DNA from 3 places in the Gardnerella bivia genome. Region 3 is predicted to be linked to each of the others. Evidence: riboswitches for the same ligand, from Rfam matches in the RefSeq annotation. Region 3 holds a riboswitch; each other region holds the start of a gene.
What was found. A riboswitch is a leader RNA that binds a small molecule or an ion and turns the genes downstream of it on or off. The one in region 3 is predicted to bind thiamine pyrophosphate.

Region 1 (4,315 bases), 740 kb from region 3:
ATTATAGTCAGAATCAGAGTCAGAATCAGAGTTACGCGAGTCACAAGAACTATTTTCTGCACACAACTCAATCACGCGAGCGCCTAAAGCATTAACTAATTCTTTATCGTGAGTCACAACAATAATGCAAATTCCATCTTTATGAAGACTTTCAATTAAATTGATAATTTGCAACCATGTTTTGCGATCCTGACCAAAAGTAGGCTCATCTAAAATAATCACACTAGGAGCAGCAGCCAAAGACGCAGCAACTGTAAGTCTACGTTTTTCACCACCTGAAAGCGTGTAAGGATTTGAATCAGCATATTGAAGCAAGCTAAATCTTTTAAGTAAAGATTCGGCTTGCTTTCGAGCATCTTCATCGCTCATACCTGTTCTAAGTGGTCCGAGCATAACTTCTTGCAAAACAGTTCCACAAGCAAATTGATGCTCAGGATTTTGAAATACATACGAAATGCGCTTAGCTAATTGAGATGATTTCCATTTAATAGGATCAGTTCCATTAAGACCATTTGAAAGCTTATCGCTTGCAACAACACTTCCGCTTAAAGCAGGCAATAATCCTGCTAAAGTAAGCGATAACGTTGATTTTCCAGCTCCATTAGCTCCAACTAAAGCTGTAATTTGACCAGATTTGAACTCTAAGTTGATATGCTCTGCAATAGGTTTATCTGTATGACTTATAGACAAATCCTTAGTTGAAAGAATTACGTCACCATTTGCATTAGAAGAGTCATAATCTAATTTATAAGATATATCATCTGACTTTTTATAACGCGATGGCAACCAAATACCAAGATCTGTAAAATCTAAATCAGATCTATTAAAAACTTCATCAGGAGTTCCATCAGCTACTATAATTGTGCGAGCAAACGAGGAACGCGCAATATCATCATCGTGGACTTCTTCTAAAGATTCAGATTCTGAAATATCTTCATCTAAACCTAAGACCACAACCCTATCAATCATGTCAATCCACGGTTCAGCATGATGCTCAACAAGTAACATTGTTGAATGAGCAGAATCTAAAACATTTTTAACAGCTTTAACAACTTGATCGACTCCATTTGGGTCAAGATTTGCTGTAGGCTCATCTAAAAGCAAAATACTTGGCTTCATTGCCAACGCTCCAGCTAAAGCCAAACGCTGCTGCTGACCACCGCTTAAATGCGATGTTGAACGATGTAATTGTAAACCTTCCAATCCAACTTTTTTAAGGCTTTCATTGACTTGCTGCCAAATCAACTCGTGAGGAACGTTCATATTTTCTAGACCAAAAGCAACGTTATCTCCCAATCTTTGGAAAATTGCTTGAGAATCTGGATCTTGTAATACTAATCCAACTTTTCCTATAGCTTGACGAACAGGAATATCGTCAACATACACACAGCCTTCGCTTATTCCACCATCTTCATCTTCTACTGGAATCATTCCGTTTGATTCTTTTGATTCTTCAGATTCTTTAGATTTTTCAGAAGATAAAATAACGTTACTGCCTATAATTCCGGCAGCACCTGCAAGAATAGTGGATTTTCCTATGCCTGATGCTCCTAGAAGCAGAACTTTCTGCCCCGCTTCAATAGTGAGATTCAACCCACGAACGGCGAAATGTTTGCGAGTTGCATGACGATAACCCCAATTATCGAAACGTAGTTGAGCGTTACAAGAATCCGACGGAAGGAATGTTTCGGAATTCTTAATATCTTCTTCTCTTATAGCTTCTGCTTTAGAGTCATCAGGCATAGTAATCCTTTTATGGCAATGATATTTAACGACCGGATGCGAAGGAACTTAACGCGCCAGTTTCACGTATTCCCTTATATAAGAACCACATAAGAAGACCTGCAAACACTGCTCCTGAAACAGCGCTTGTAATAAGATACGTGATTCCGTAACTTCCTAATAAGTCAATACCTTGCAAGTTCTTAACAAAGCTAAATGCCCAAGAACCAACACCAGAAATAGCTCCAGCAAGAGTTGCATACCAAATATTCCAATGCTTATAAAGCAATACGAGGAATACGATTTCTGCACCAACACCCTGAACTACTGCAACAAGATACGTATCTAAAACGCCCCAAATATTACCCATGAAGCCTTCAATAACACCAGCAAGTACTTCAGCATAAAGAGCAGCGCCAGGCTTACGAACTATGATTGCAGCTAGAGGGCCTGCAAAAAGCCACAAGCCGTTAATTAAACCAGCCATTCCAGGAGTTATTGACTCAAGGAAATTCCAAGGTACTGTGCAAAAAGCTGAAACAACCCAATAAATTACAGCAGATACAACAGCTATTGCGGAAGCTACTGCAATATCAGCAACACGCCACCTTAAGCTTAACTTAGTAGAAATATTTTCTTCTGACATAATAGTGCCTTTCTTTCATGTGCTACAAAACGTAACACAACTTGAGGCACGGGAAACAGACCTCCGTGCGCCAGCATTATCTGGATTCACGTTCAAGCGGTTTTTCTCAGCTTTTCTCGTGTGAAAAAAGCACCCGTGTCCGTTGGAGAGTTTACGACATTGCGTAGACTCAATTAAAATTTATGCGATTTGCGTTTAATTTGACGATAAAATAACGCTTTAACTAATCAAACTACTTAGCAAATAAAATTTACTTAGCTTCATAAACATACTTAAGCAAAGTCAAACTTATTTAAAGATATCAAAACTTACTTAGCTAACCTGTCTAAAAGCAAAGCTTCAGTCACAATATTTGATTGCAATCCAGAAAGAGAAATAGACTCGTTCGGACTATGAGCGTTAGATTGAGGATCTTCTGGTCCTGTCACTAAAACTTGAGCTTTAGGGAAAATGCGCTGCAATTCTGGAATAAACGGAATAGAACCGCCTTCGCCTTTGTTAATAGGTTCAACACCAAAAGCATCTTTCATAGAAGCTAAAGCATCTTTAGTAGCAATAGCAGAAGGATCCATAGCCCATCCCATGCCATTATCTAAAGGCTCTACGCTAACTTCAGCTCCAAATGGAGCGTGAGATACTAAGAAATCACTTAAAGCTTTTTGAGCATCCTCCGGACGCTGGCAAGGAGCTGTTCTAAGAGAAAGACGCAAACGAGTTTCATGAGCAATAACATTAAAACTTTCTTCAACTGGATGAGCATCCATGCCAATTACTGTTAAGCTTGGTTTAGTCCACATTCTTGAAGCCAAAGATCCTGTGCCTGCAAGCTTATAAGAATCAACTACAGACGAATCAGCGCGAACTTGATTCTCGTCTAAATCACGTTGCAAACCACCAATTGGCTCTTGAGATTCAATTCCAGGAACAGCTAAATCGCCATCCTTGTTATAAAGCGAAGCAACAAGCATTGAAGCAAGCGTGTAAGCGTCTAAAATCGGACCGCCAAATTGCCCAGAATGAACTTGATGATGAAGAACTTTAACTTTAACATCTAACGTAGTATTTCCACGCAAGCTAGTTGTAAGGCTTGGGATATTTGCAGACCAATTACCAGAATCAGCTACAATAATCACATCTGAATCAAACTCATCTTTATGCGATTCAATGAACGGTATGAAGCTAGGAGAACCCATCTCCTCTTCGCCTTCAATAAATACTTTAATATTTACACACAGTTCATCGCTCAAAGCTTTTAGAGCACCATAGTGAATCGCGATTCCACCACCATCGTCTGCACTGCCACGCCCATACAAACGACCATCTATTTCAGTGCCTTTGAAAGGATCTGTGTTCCACTCGCTTTCATCTGGAACAGGCTGAACATCGTGATGAGCATAAAGTAACACTGTTGGAGCGCTAGGATCCACAATTCGAGAGCCAACTACTTCAAAAGCACCATCAGTTCCATCTGGATTTTTTGACTGTTCAACTCGAGCATCAACACCGACTTCACGCAAAACTTTAGCCACATACTCTGCAGAAACGCGCATATGTTCTCCAGTAATGCCTTTAGCAGAAACAGCACCTAAAGAAATCTTCTTATTTAACACACAAAGCACGTCATCGAAAACGTTTTTGACTCTCTCACGCACATCTTCAACTGCTAAAGTAGCCATGAATCCTCCAAAATCTATTTAAAAAATAATACACTAATGATTGCTAATAATTCTTGCAAGCTTTTCATAAAAAATAATTAAATTTACTTACCTCGCATAGCACGTCTGCTTATATGCTGTTTTTTAGTAGGATCTATGCCTTTAGGAATACCAAATCCGCTTTTGCTTTGCAAAGTGCTTAAACGATTGTTCACATTTGCAAGTTCTAGTTTAGTCATAAAGAATCTACGGCGTGGGTGAAGTTTCGCTAATAACACAAACTTATGATTAG
Region 2 (4,315 bases), 370 kb from region 3:
GTCTAATCTAGTTAAAGCGTCTAAAGCGCCAAAAGGTTCGTCTAATAATAATAATTCAGGATTATGAACTAAAGCTCGCGCTAATGAAACTCTTTGTGCTTGTCCTCCTGAAAGTTCTGAAGGCCATTTGGATTCACAATCGTTTAGTTGCATATCTTTAAGCGCGTTTTGTGCAATAGTTTTAAGATTAGATTTATTACCTTCCATTCCAAAAATCACATTTTGCCATACTGGTAACCATGGTATAAGTCGTGCATCTTGGAATCCTATTGCTTGATGTTGCGTGACTTTTATCGTTCCGCAATCTGGTTTTATTAAGTTAGAAATCACTTTAAGAAGTGTTGTTTTTCCGCAACCAGATCTACCTATAAGTGAGATAAACGTTCCACTTTGAATCGTGCACGTAATGTCTTTCAGTATTTCTTTATTTTCCTGAAAACTAACGCGTATGTGCTGAAGATTAACGCACTCATAGTTATTTGAATCGTTAATTTCAATAGAAGATTTTGCCAAATCTTGTGATTTAGTTTGCAAATCAGCATACGAATTCTTTGTTATCACGTTTATCTCACTATGTTAGAAATGTAAAGTGTGTTTGTATTTAATCACTTAGTGCAATCAATAGTTGATTTAGTGAAGTCAGGAACGGATTTAATAAATCCATATCTAACTTCCTGCTCAGCTTGTTTTGTCAACATTTCGCGACCTTTTGCATCAATTGGAAGAATGTCTGGAACGTAGAACTTTGCGACTTCTTTAAGCGTGCTTTCAGATGCACCAAATTCTTTATAAGCGTTAGTGATCACGCTAGGATCTTTCTTTGCTTTTTGGGCTTCCTTAACTAATGCGCGATACATTTTCTTAACTAAATCTGGATGCTTTTTAGCAAATGATGCAGAAACCATGTGTATAGAAACGTTTAGATTTCCATAATCTTTAGCATTAACAATTCGTTTTGATCCTGGAGTCGCTAAAGCTGCTGCTAAATTCTGGTCAAATGTTGCTAGTGCGTCAATCTTTTTAGTTGTGAAAGCTACTTGGAAGTTTTTAGGACTCATTTCAACTTCTTGAACTTTAGAAACGTCTAGTCCAGCTTTTTCAAATGAACGGTGAATTACGTAATCTCCAGTTCCACCTTTAGCTATGATTCCAATTTTCTTTCCATACAAGTCTTTTAGTGTTTTAATACCGCTATTAGGAGCTGCTACTATTCCTTGAGAATCTCCGTTGTAGTATTCAATAGCGAATGCAACCCACGGTTGATTTTTTGAAGCCCAATCAATAAAGCGAGTAGTTCCTGTTGAAGAAGCGTCTGCAGCTCCGCTATTTACTGCAGCATATGCGTCTAGTGGAGCGTAAGGTCCTGTAAATTTTACTGTTGATTTGCCAAATTCTTTTTGTGCAAAATCATCATTTTTCAAAGTTGTTAGATAATTAGCTGTTGAAAGATATGCTACACGCATAGTTCCATTGCTTGATGAAGATGATTGTTTAGATTGTTGAGCGCTACCACATGATGCAAGAGCTATTGTTGCGCAGAGGGCGCATGTTACAGCTAAAGCGCGTTTACTTATGTTTGACGCATTAAAATTAAACATAATTAGTTCCTTTTGTTTTATGTTGTTTTGGTTATTTTGTGATTATCTTTTAGTTTTTAATTTCTTCTTTTTTAGTTTTTCTTTTTCGCTTTCTTCGCTCTGGCATAAGAGCATATTCAAATATGTTTGCTGTAAATTCTGAGCTAAGACCTGCAATTGCATATAAAATAATGCATGCCATAGTTTGTTCCGGTCTAAAGAATTGTTGAGCGCGAGCAAGAATATATCCAAGTCCTATTGAAGAATTAACTGTTTCACAAGTTACTAAAGCTACCCAAGCAACAGATATTGCGAATCGTAAACCAGTCATAAAACTTGGTAATGTGCCACGAAGCAAAATCTTTGTAAAAATAGTTGATTTTTTAACGTTATAAGCTTGAGCTAATTCTAATAATTTTGGATCAATATTTCTAACTCCATCGCGGATATTTACATACATAGGTCCAAAAACTCCAACGGCGATAAGAGCAATCTTCATCATTTCATCTATTCCTAGAAAAATAATGAATAATGGAGCTAAAGCTGGGAATGGTATTGAACGTAGCATATGGCTTGGCTTGTCAATTATTGTATTGCCAAGTTTACTGCCTCCTGCGAGTAGCCCGGCTGGAACAGCGAAAGCGATACCTAATAATAGTCCTGCAATAACTCGAAAAATACTTATTGCCAATGAAGGCATAAGTATTCCTTCGTTATTTAAGTCAATAAATGCTTGCACTACCTCAAGAGGGGAAGGTAAAGCTCGATTTTCAATTGGAGAAAGTGTAGTGAAAAACCACAAAAGCAAAATTACAATTGTAGAAATCCAAATTTTGCATGAAGACAACACATTGCATACAATCTTCAATATCTTTTTTGCTTCGTCATGCGAATGGTAACTCATTCGACAATCCCTTCGATAGTGCTAACTATATCAGGTTCGACGAGTATGATCTCAGCGCAATACGCTATAAATTATTGGTTATAGCATGACATACTGCGCACCCCGTGTCCGTGCCAATTATCGCTTATGGGTATGGACAAGTGTTGTAGAATGTAAGGATTTTTTAAAAGTTGTGTAGTTTTTATTTGTGTTTTTATTTGTGTTTTAGCATGTGTATTAGCATGTGTATTAGCATGTGTATTAGCATGTCTTAGTTAAAGTTTTTGTTAAAGTTTTTGTTACATGTCTTAGTTAAAGTTTTTGTTGACTCTTATTTAAAATTTTTTGAGATTTATGAAATCTATTACAAAGTTTATTTGTTGCTCTTAAAAATGCTTTTAGTTAAAATTTTTAAGTATATTTTGATTTATTTTAGATTGTTATTTAATTTATGTGAACGTTCACGGCATAAATGTGCGATTCTATCTTATAACGTCCATAAAACGCACTAATCTTGGAAGAGTCATCACAACCCATAAGTTATAAGGAGTAGTTGTGGCAGCTATTGAAAGCGTATATGCACGCGAAATTTTGGATTCTCGTGGAAATCCTACTGTTCAAGTTTATTTGGAAACTGAAGATGGTGCTCAAGGCATCGGTTTAGTGCCTTCAGGTGCTTCAACTGGTGAAGCTGAGGCTTGGGAGCGCCGTGATGGCGACAAGTCTCGCTACCAAGGCAAGGGTACTTTGCAAGCAGTTAAGGCTGTTAACGAAGTAATCGCGCCAAAGGTTATTGGCATGGATGCCACTGATCAGCGCGCTCTTGATGAAACAATGATTGAGCTTGATGGTACTCCAAACAAGGGCAAGCTTGGTGCTAATGCTATTCTTGGAGTTTCTCTTGCTGCACTTTATGCAGCTGCTGAATCTGCAGAACTTCCATTGTATCGTTATATTGGTGGCACGAATGGTCACATTCTTCCAGTACCAAATATGAACATCATGAACGGTGGTGCTCATGCTGATTTTGCAACCGATATTCAGGAATACATGATTTCTCCATACGGCTTCAATACTTATAGTGAAGCATTGCGCGCTGGCGTTGAAGTTTACCATACTTTGAAGAACGTTTTGAAGAAGGAAGGCTTAGCTACTGGCCTTGGCGATGAAGGCGGTTTTGCTCCAAAGATGAAGTCCAATGAGGATTCATTGAAGTATATTATGGATGCAATTGCAGCTGCAGGTTATGAGCCAGGAAAGCAGATTGGTATTTCTCTTGATGTTGCTTCTTCCGAATTCTACAACAAAGAAAACGGAAAGTATCGTTTTGATGGTGAAGATCGTGAATCTGCTTATATGCTTGATTACTACGAGAAGCTCATTAACGAGTATCCAATTGTTTCCATCGAAGATCCATTCCAGGAAGAAGGATGGGATGATTGGGCAGAAATCACCAAGCGTCTTGGTGATCGTTTGCAATTCGTTGGTGATGATTTGCTCGTCACTAATCCAAAGCGTTTGGCTAAGGGCATTGAACTTGGTGCAGCTAATTCATTGCTCGTGAAGTTGAACCAGATTGGTTCTGTTACTGAAACTCTTGATGCAATTGAACTTGCAACCAAGAACGGTTTCACTTCTATGGTTTCCCATCGCTCTGGAGAAACACCAGACACTACAATTTCTGATCTCGCTGTTGCTAAGAACACTGGTCAGATCAAGACTGGTGCTCCTGCTCGTGGTGAGCGCATTGCTAAGTACAATCGCTTGCTTGAGATTGAGGAAGAGCTTGGCTCTACTGCTAAGTACGCTGGTTACGATGCTTTCAAAGCTTGCAAGAAATACGTTAAGTAGTGTT
Region 3 (4,315 bases):
ATAACGCAATTAGCTCCAATTCTTTTAGAAGCATTAGTAACGCCAGTGTACAAAGCATCGTATAAAGCAGTATTACCGTAAGGCTCCATATTATCTATGCCGTTTAGAAGATTATCTTCATCTTTCGTATAAGAAGCCATATACATCAAATAAGTATCAAAAGAAATAACTTCAGCTTTATCTCCAACTTTATAATTAAGAGCTCTAACGAAGTCTTTCATTGTATTTTTCATGATGTCCATTGAATTGTACATAGAATACGACTTATCGAGCATAATTTCATAGCCAACGCCTTGCTTGTCTTTTATACGCTCAATATTGCGAATTCTACGTTCAATATCTGAACCTTTACCAACTTTTTCTTTAATAGCTGCAGTTGGAGATTCAATCTCCAAAGATTCTCCAGTATTATCTGTCACAGAAAAATACAATTTAACATGAGGATAATCTCTAACGTCAGAGCCAACAATTCTTATTTTGTAATTATCAGCTACGTTTTGAGTAATCGCTGAACGAAGTTTACCGTATGGCATTTGGAAGCGATTTACCCAATTATAATAGGAAATCAATCCAGCTGGAACAGTAATAATAAGAATCGTGCAAATCACAGATACGATTTTCACCCACAAAGGCCAAAGAACAATTTTTGAATACACATTCTTAGTACCATAAGCAACATTCTTAAAACCATTAGCAATAGATGAAATAGCAGAGTCCATTGCATCATTAGGTGTCGAACTAAGAGAATTCGAATAATAATACGGCGAAGAACCAGATGGTACAGAAGAGCTAGATGATGCAGAGCTAGATGATGCAGAGCTAGATGGCACAGAACTAGATGTCACAGACGATTGAGCAGGAACTCCAGCAGAAGATTGAACGCCAGCAGACGAAGACGCACTATTTGAAGGAATTCCTTTAGGATTTCCGTAAGGTCTTGTTGGATAATTTGACGAAGGATTTGATTGAGGAGCGCCATACGGTCTAGAATATTGAGGATTATTCCCAACTGAATATGAATTATTAGGCGAATACGAACCATTATTTTGATAAGAATTAGAATAAGACGACTGCCCAGATCCTGGTTGACTCATATGAGAATTAGGCTGATAACCGTAGCCTTGATTAGATGAATACTGTGAAGATTGGTATTGATTCGACTGACTGTATGGAGAAGATTGAGAAGACGAAGAAGACGAAGAACCGTTTCCAAAAGAAGGTTGATGCAAAGGTTGATTCGGAGCCTGATTCAGATTATTTGTATGAGGATTATTTGTATGAGGATTTACATTGCTAGAACTAATATCATTATTATTTAAATTATTATTTCCACTAGAAGCAGAAATATTAGTGTTATTGAATCGTGAAAGATTATTCGGAGAATTATTAAACGCTAAACCCTTACTAAATTGAGTAGATTGATTAGTTCTACTAAAATTCGGCTGATTCGATAACGACTTTTGCTGATCTAGAATGTATGTAGGTTTAGAATTTGAATCATCTTTTCTTACAAGATTATTACCGCAGTTTTCACAAAATTTAGAATCCTCAGAATTATTATATCCGCACTTCGAGCAATTCATATCTTCTTCTCCAATGTATTTTAACGAAATAAAACGCCTAAAATAAACACTATAAGTCAATTATATACAATTAAAATATAGACACAAATTATCAATATCAATCAAAATATGCATAAAACTCGAATACAGTAAATACATCCAAAGCGATAAAATCAAAAATCTAGATATCACATGACATCGCGTGATATCACGGTTCGGGGTGCGCAAAATGCGCTGAGATTACACCCGTTGAACCTGATCTAGCTAGAACTAGCGAAGGGAATATCATATAAAATGCTTAATAACGATAACAAACACGAAAACATGATTAAAAACGAAAATACATATTTCGATACATCATTTTCAAAAAAAGCGCGCAAAAGAATGTTTATAAATGACGTAAGAAAATGTATTGAAACAGTACACAAAAATAATCCTTTAACGCATTGCATAACAAACATAATTGTGCAAGACATAACAGCTAATGCACTGTTAGCAGCAGGAGCATCTCCTATTATGGTATGCGATCCGAAAGAATCATATAATATTGCAAAAATCTCATCCGGAGTGCTCGTAAACGTTGGAACATTCCAAAAAGATTCAAGATCGCGCGCAATATACAGTTCTATTAAAGGTTGTGAAGAATCAGGAACTCCATGGGTTTTAGATCCTGTTGGAATTGGATTAGAAGCATTAGAAACTAGAAATAATTTTGTAAAAGATATAATAAAACATAATCCAACTGTTATACGCGCTAATGCGTCTGAAATTCTAGCTCTTTCAGGAATAAAAAGCGATATGAAAGGCGTTGACGCTAAAGATACAGTTGACAACGCTATCCAAGCAGCTAGAAAACTAGCCAAAAAATACGGGTCTGTTATATCAATTTCTGGAGTAGAAGACGCAGTTTACGCACACGGATGCTTCGCTAGAATAACAGGCGGAAGTAAGATCATGACAAAAGTGGTTGGCACTGGTTGCACTCTTGGAGCACTAATAGCAGCTTATGTTGGAGCAAACCCAGAACGACCATTAGCTGCAACAGTAGCAGCTCACGTTCACGCTAAAGCTGCAGGATCATACGCTGAACAACTTTCAATAGCACCAGGAACATTCCGCACTTTGTGGATTGACGCATTATCAACTCTAAGCGTTGAAAAAATGCTAGAACTCACAAATATAGAGTTCACTATTGAACCAACAGATTGGACTTTGTACTTAGTTACTGATCCTAAAATGAGCAACCGTGCTGAAGAAGACGTAGCTGTAGATAGCGTAGAAGGCGGAGTAACTGTATTACAACTACGAGATAAATATTGTGACGATGCAACAATTTCTTCTAAAGCTATAAAACTTAGAAAAGCGTTAATAAAATCACGTCATGCAAATGTACCTATTTTCATTGATGATTCAGTCAACGTTGCTTCTAAACTCGGATTTAATTTGCATATAGGTCAAAAAGATATGCCATTCGTTGAAGCACGCAAACAGATTCCTGCAGAATGGATGGTTGGATTATCTTGTGCAAGACCTGATTTAATGGAAAAAGCTTATAGAGAGTGCAAAGAACACGATGTACCTCTTCCAGATGTAATAGGTATTGGAGCAGCTTTCGCTACAACAACTAAAGAACACGATGTGCCACCACTTGGAATTGACGGAGTTAATGAAGTAGCTAAAGTAGCTCATAAAATGGGTGTAAAAACATTAGCTATCGGAGGAATCCACGAAAATACAGTATTCCCTATTAGAAATCTCGAAATCGATGGAGTATGTACTGTTTCTGCACTTATGCGCGCAAAAAACCCTAAAGAAGTTGCAAAAACTCTAAAAGACGTAATAACAAAGTAAAAAATCAAGAAGAGAACTTGAAATGCCTTAAAGAATTATCTAAAGCATTATAACGAGCTAAAACCCCGATAAGAGGACGACCTAAACCAGTTATAAGCTTTATTGCTTCAGTAGCCATCATTGCACCAATAATAGCTGCAGTAGCGCCTAAAACGGCAGACTTTGGAACAATTTCTTCAGGAGGAGGGCAAGGATACAAATCTCGTAAATTTGGACCTTTAAATGGAACAAAAACGCTTACTTGACCTTCATAATAGAGCACAGAACCGTAAACTTCTGGAGTTCCTACACTCCAAGCAGTATCTGCAATCAAAAAACGCGTTTCAAAATTATCACAGCCGTCAATTATTAAATCATGATTCTTTGCAAGTTGTTCAGCGTTATCTTTATTAAAACGTGACACAAGATTTATTTTTAATCCTGGAGATAAAGCTTGCAAACGCTTTTTAGCAAGTTGTGCTTTAGATTCTCCGCATTGATTAACAGTGTATAAAGTTTGCCTTTGTAAATTAGAAAGCTCAACAACATCATCATCACAAATAGTTATTTCACCAACGCCAGCAGCAGCAAGAGAAAGCAAGCATGGAGAACCAAGCCCTCCAGCGCCAATCATACAAACTTTCGCATTACGCAATAATTTCTGATGCTCATAAGTAAAATACGGCAAGAGCTTGTTGCGGCAAGTACGCTCATCCTCAAGCTCCTGCACGTTATCATAAGTTTTATCAATCAACATTTAATCACTTATAATACAGAGTCAGCCCAAGCGCGACCTTCAACAGGAGAAGAAGCAAGTGCATGTTCACGCTTAGGGATACGACCAGCATCATGAGCAAGCTTTCCAGCTTTCACTGCAGCAGCCATTGCATAACCCATCTTCACAGGATCTTGGCAACGAGTTA

Region 1: linked by a shared signal. The riboswitch ahead of HXT27_RS00860 (ECF transporter S component) and the one ahead of thiM (hydroxyethylthiazole kinase) in region 3 are both predicted to bind thiamine pyrophosphate.
Region 2: linked by a shared signal. The riboswitch ahead of HXT27_RS05710 (ABC transporter permease) and the one ahead of thiM (hydroxyethylthiazole kinase) in region 3 are both predicted to bind thiamine pyrophosphate.

What each region holds. Positions count from the first base shown of each region.
Region 1 covers NZ_CP058399.1:173,994-178,308, forward strand. The annotation lists gene HXT27_RS00855 (ATP-binding cassette domain-containing protein) at 1-1,743, opposite strand, end outside; gene HXT27_RS00860 (ECF transporter S component) at 1,769-2,368, opposite strand; TPP riboswitch at 2,413-2,515, opposite strand; gene HXT27_RS00865 (dipeptidase) at 2,677-4,044, opposite strand; gene HXT27_RS00870 (DUF4191 domain-containing protein) at 4,128-4,315, opposite strand, start outside.
Region 2 covers NZ_CP058399.1:1,438,833-1,443,147, reverse strand. The annotation lists gene HXT27_RS05720 (ABC transporter ATP-binding protein) at 1-513, opposite strand, end outside; gene HXT27_RS05715 (ABC transporter substrate-binding protein) at 606-1,598, opposite strand; gene HXT27_RS05710 (ABC transporter permease) at 1,648-2,481, opposite strand; TPP riboswitch at 2,471-2,596, opposite strand; gene eno (phosphopyruvate hydratase) at 3,016-4,311, shown strand.
Region 3 covers NZ_CP058399.1:1,069,468-1,073,782, reverse strand. The annotation lists gene HXT27_RS04255 (VWA domain-containing protein) at 1-1,583, opposite strand, end outside; TPP riboswitch at 1,769-1,862, shown strand; gene thiM (hydroxyethylthiazole kinase) at 1,857-3,413, shown strand; gene HXT27_RS04245 (HesA/MoeB/ThiF family protein) at 3,418-4,149, opposite strand; gene HXT27_RS04240 (thiazole synthase) at 4,158-4,315, opposite strand, start outside.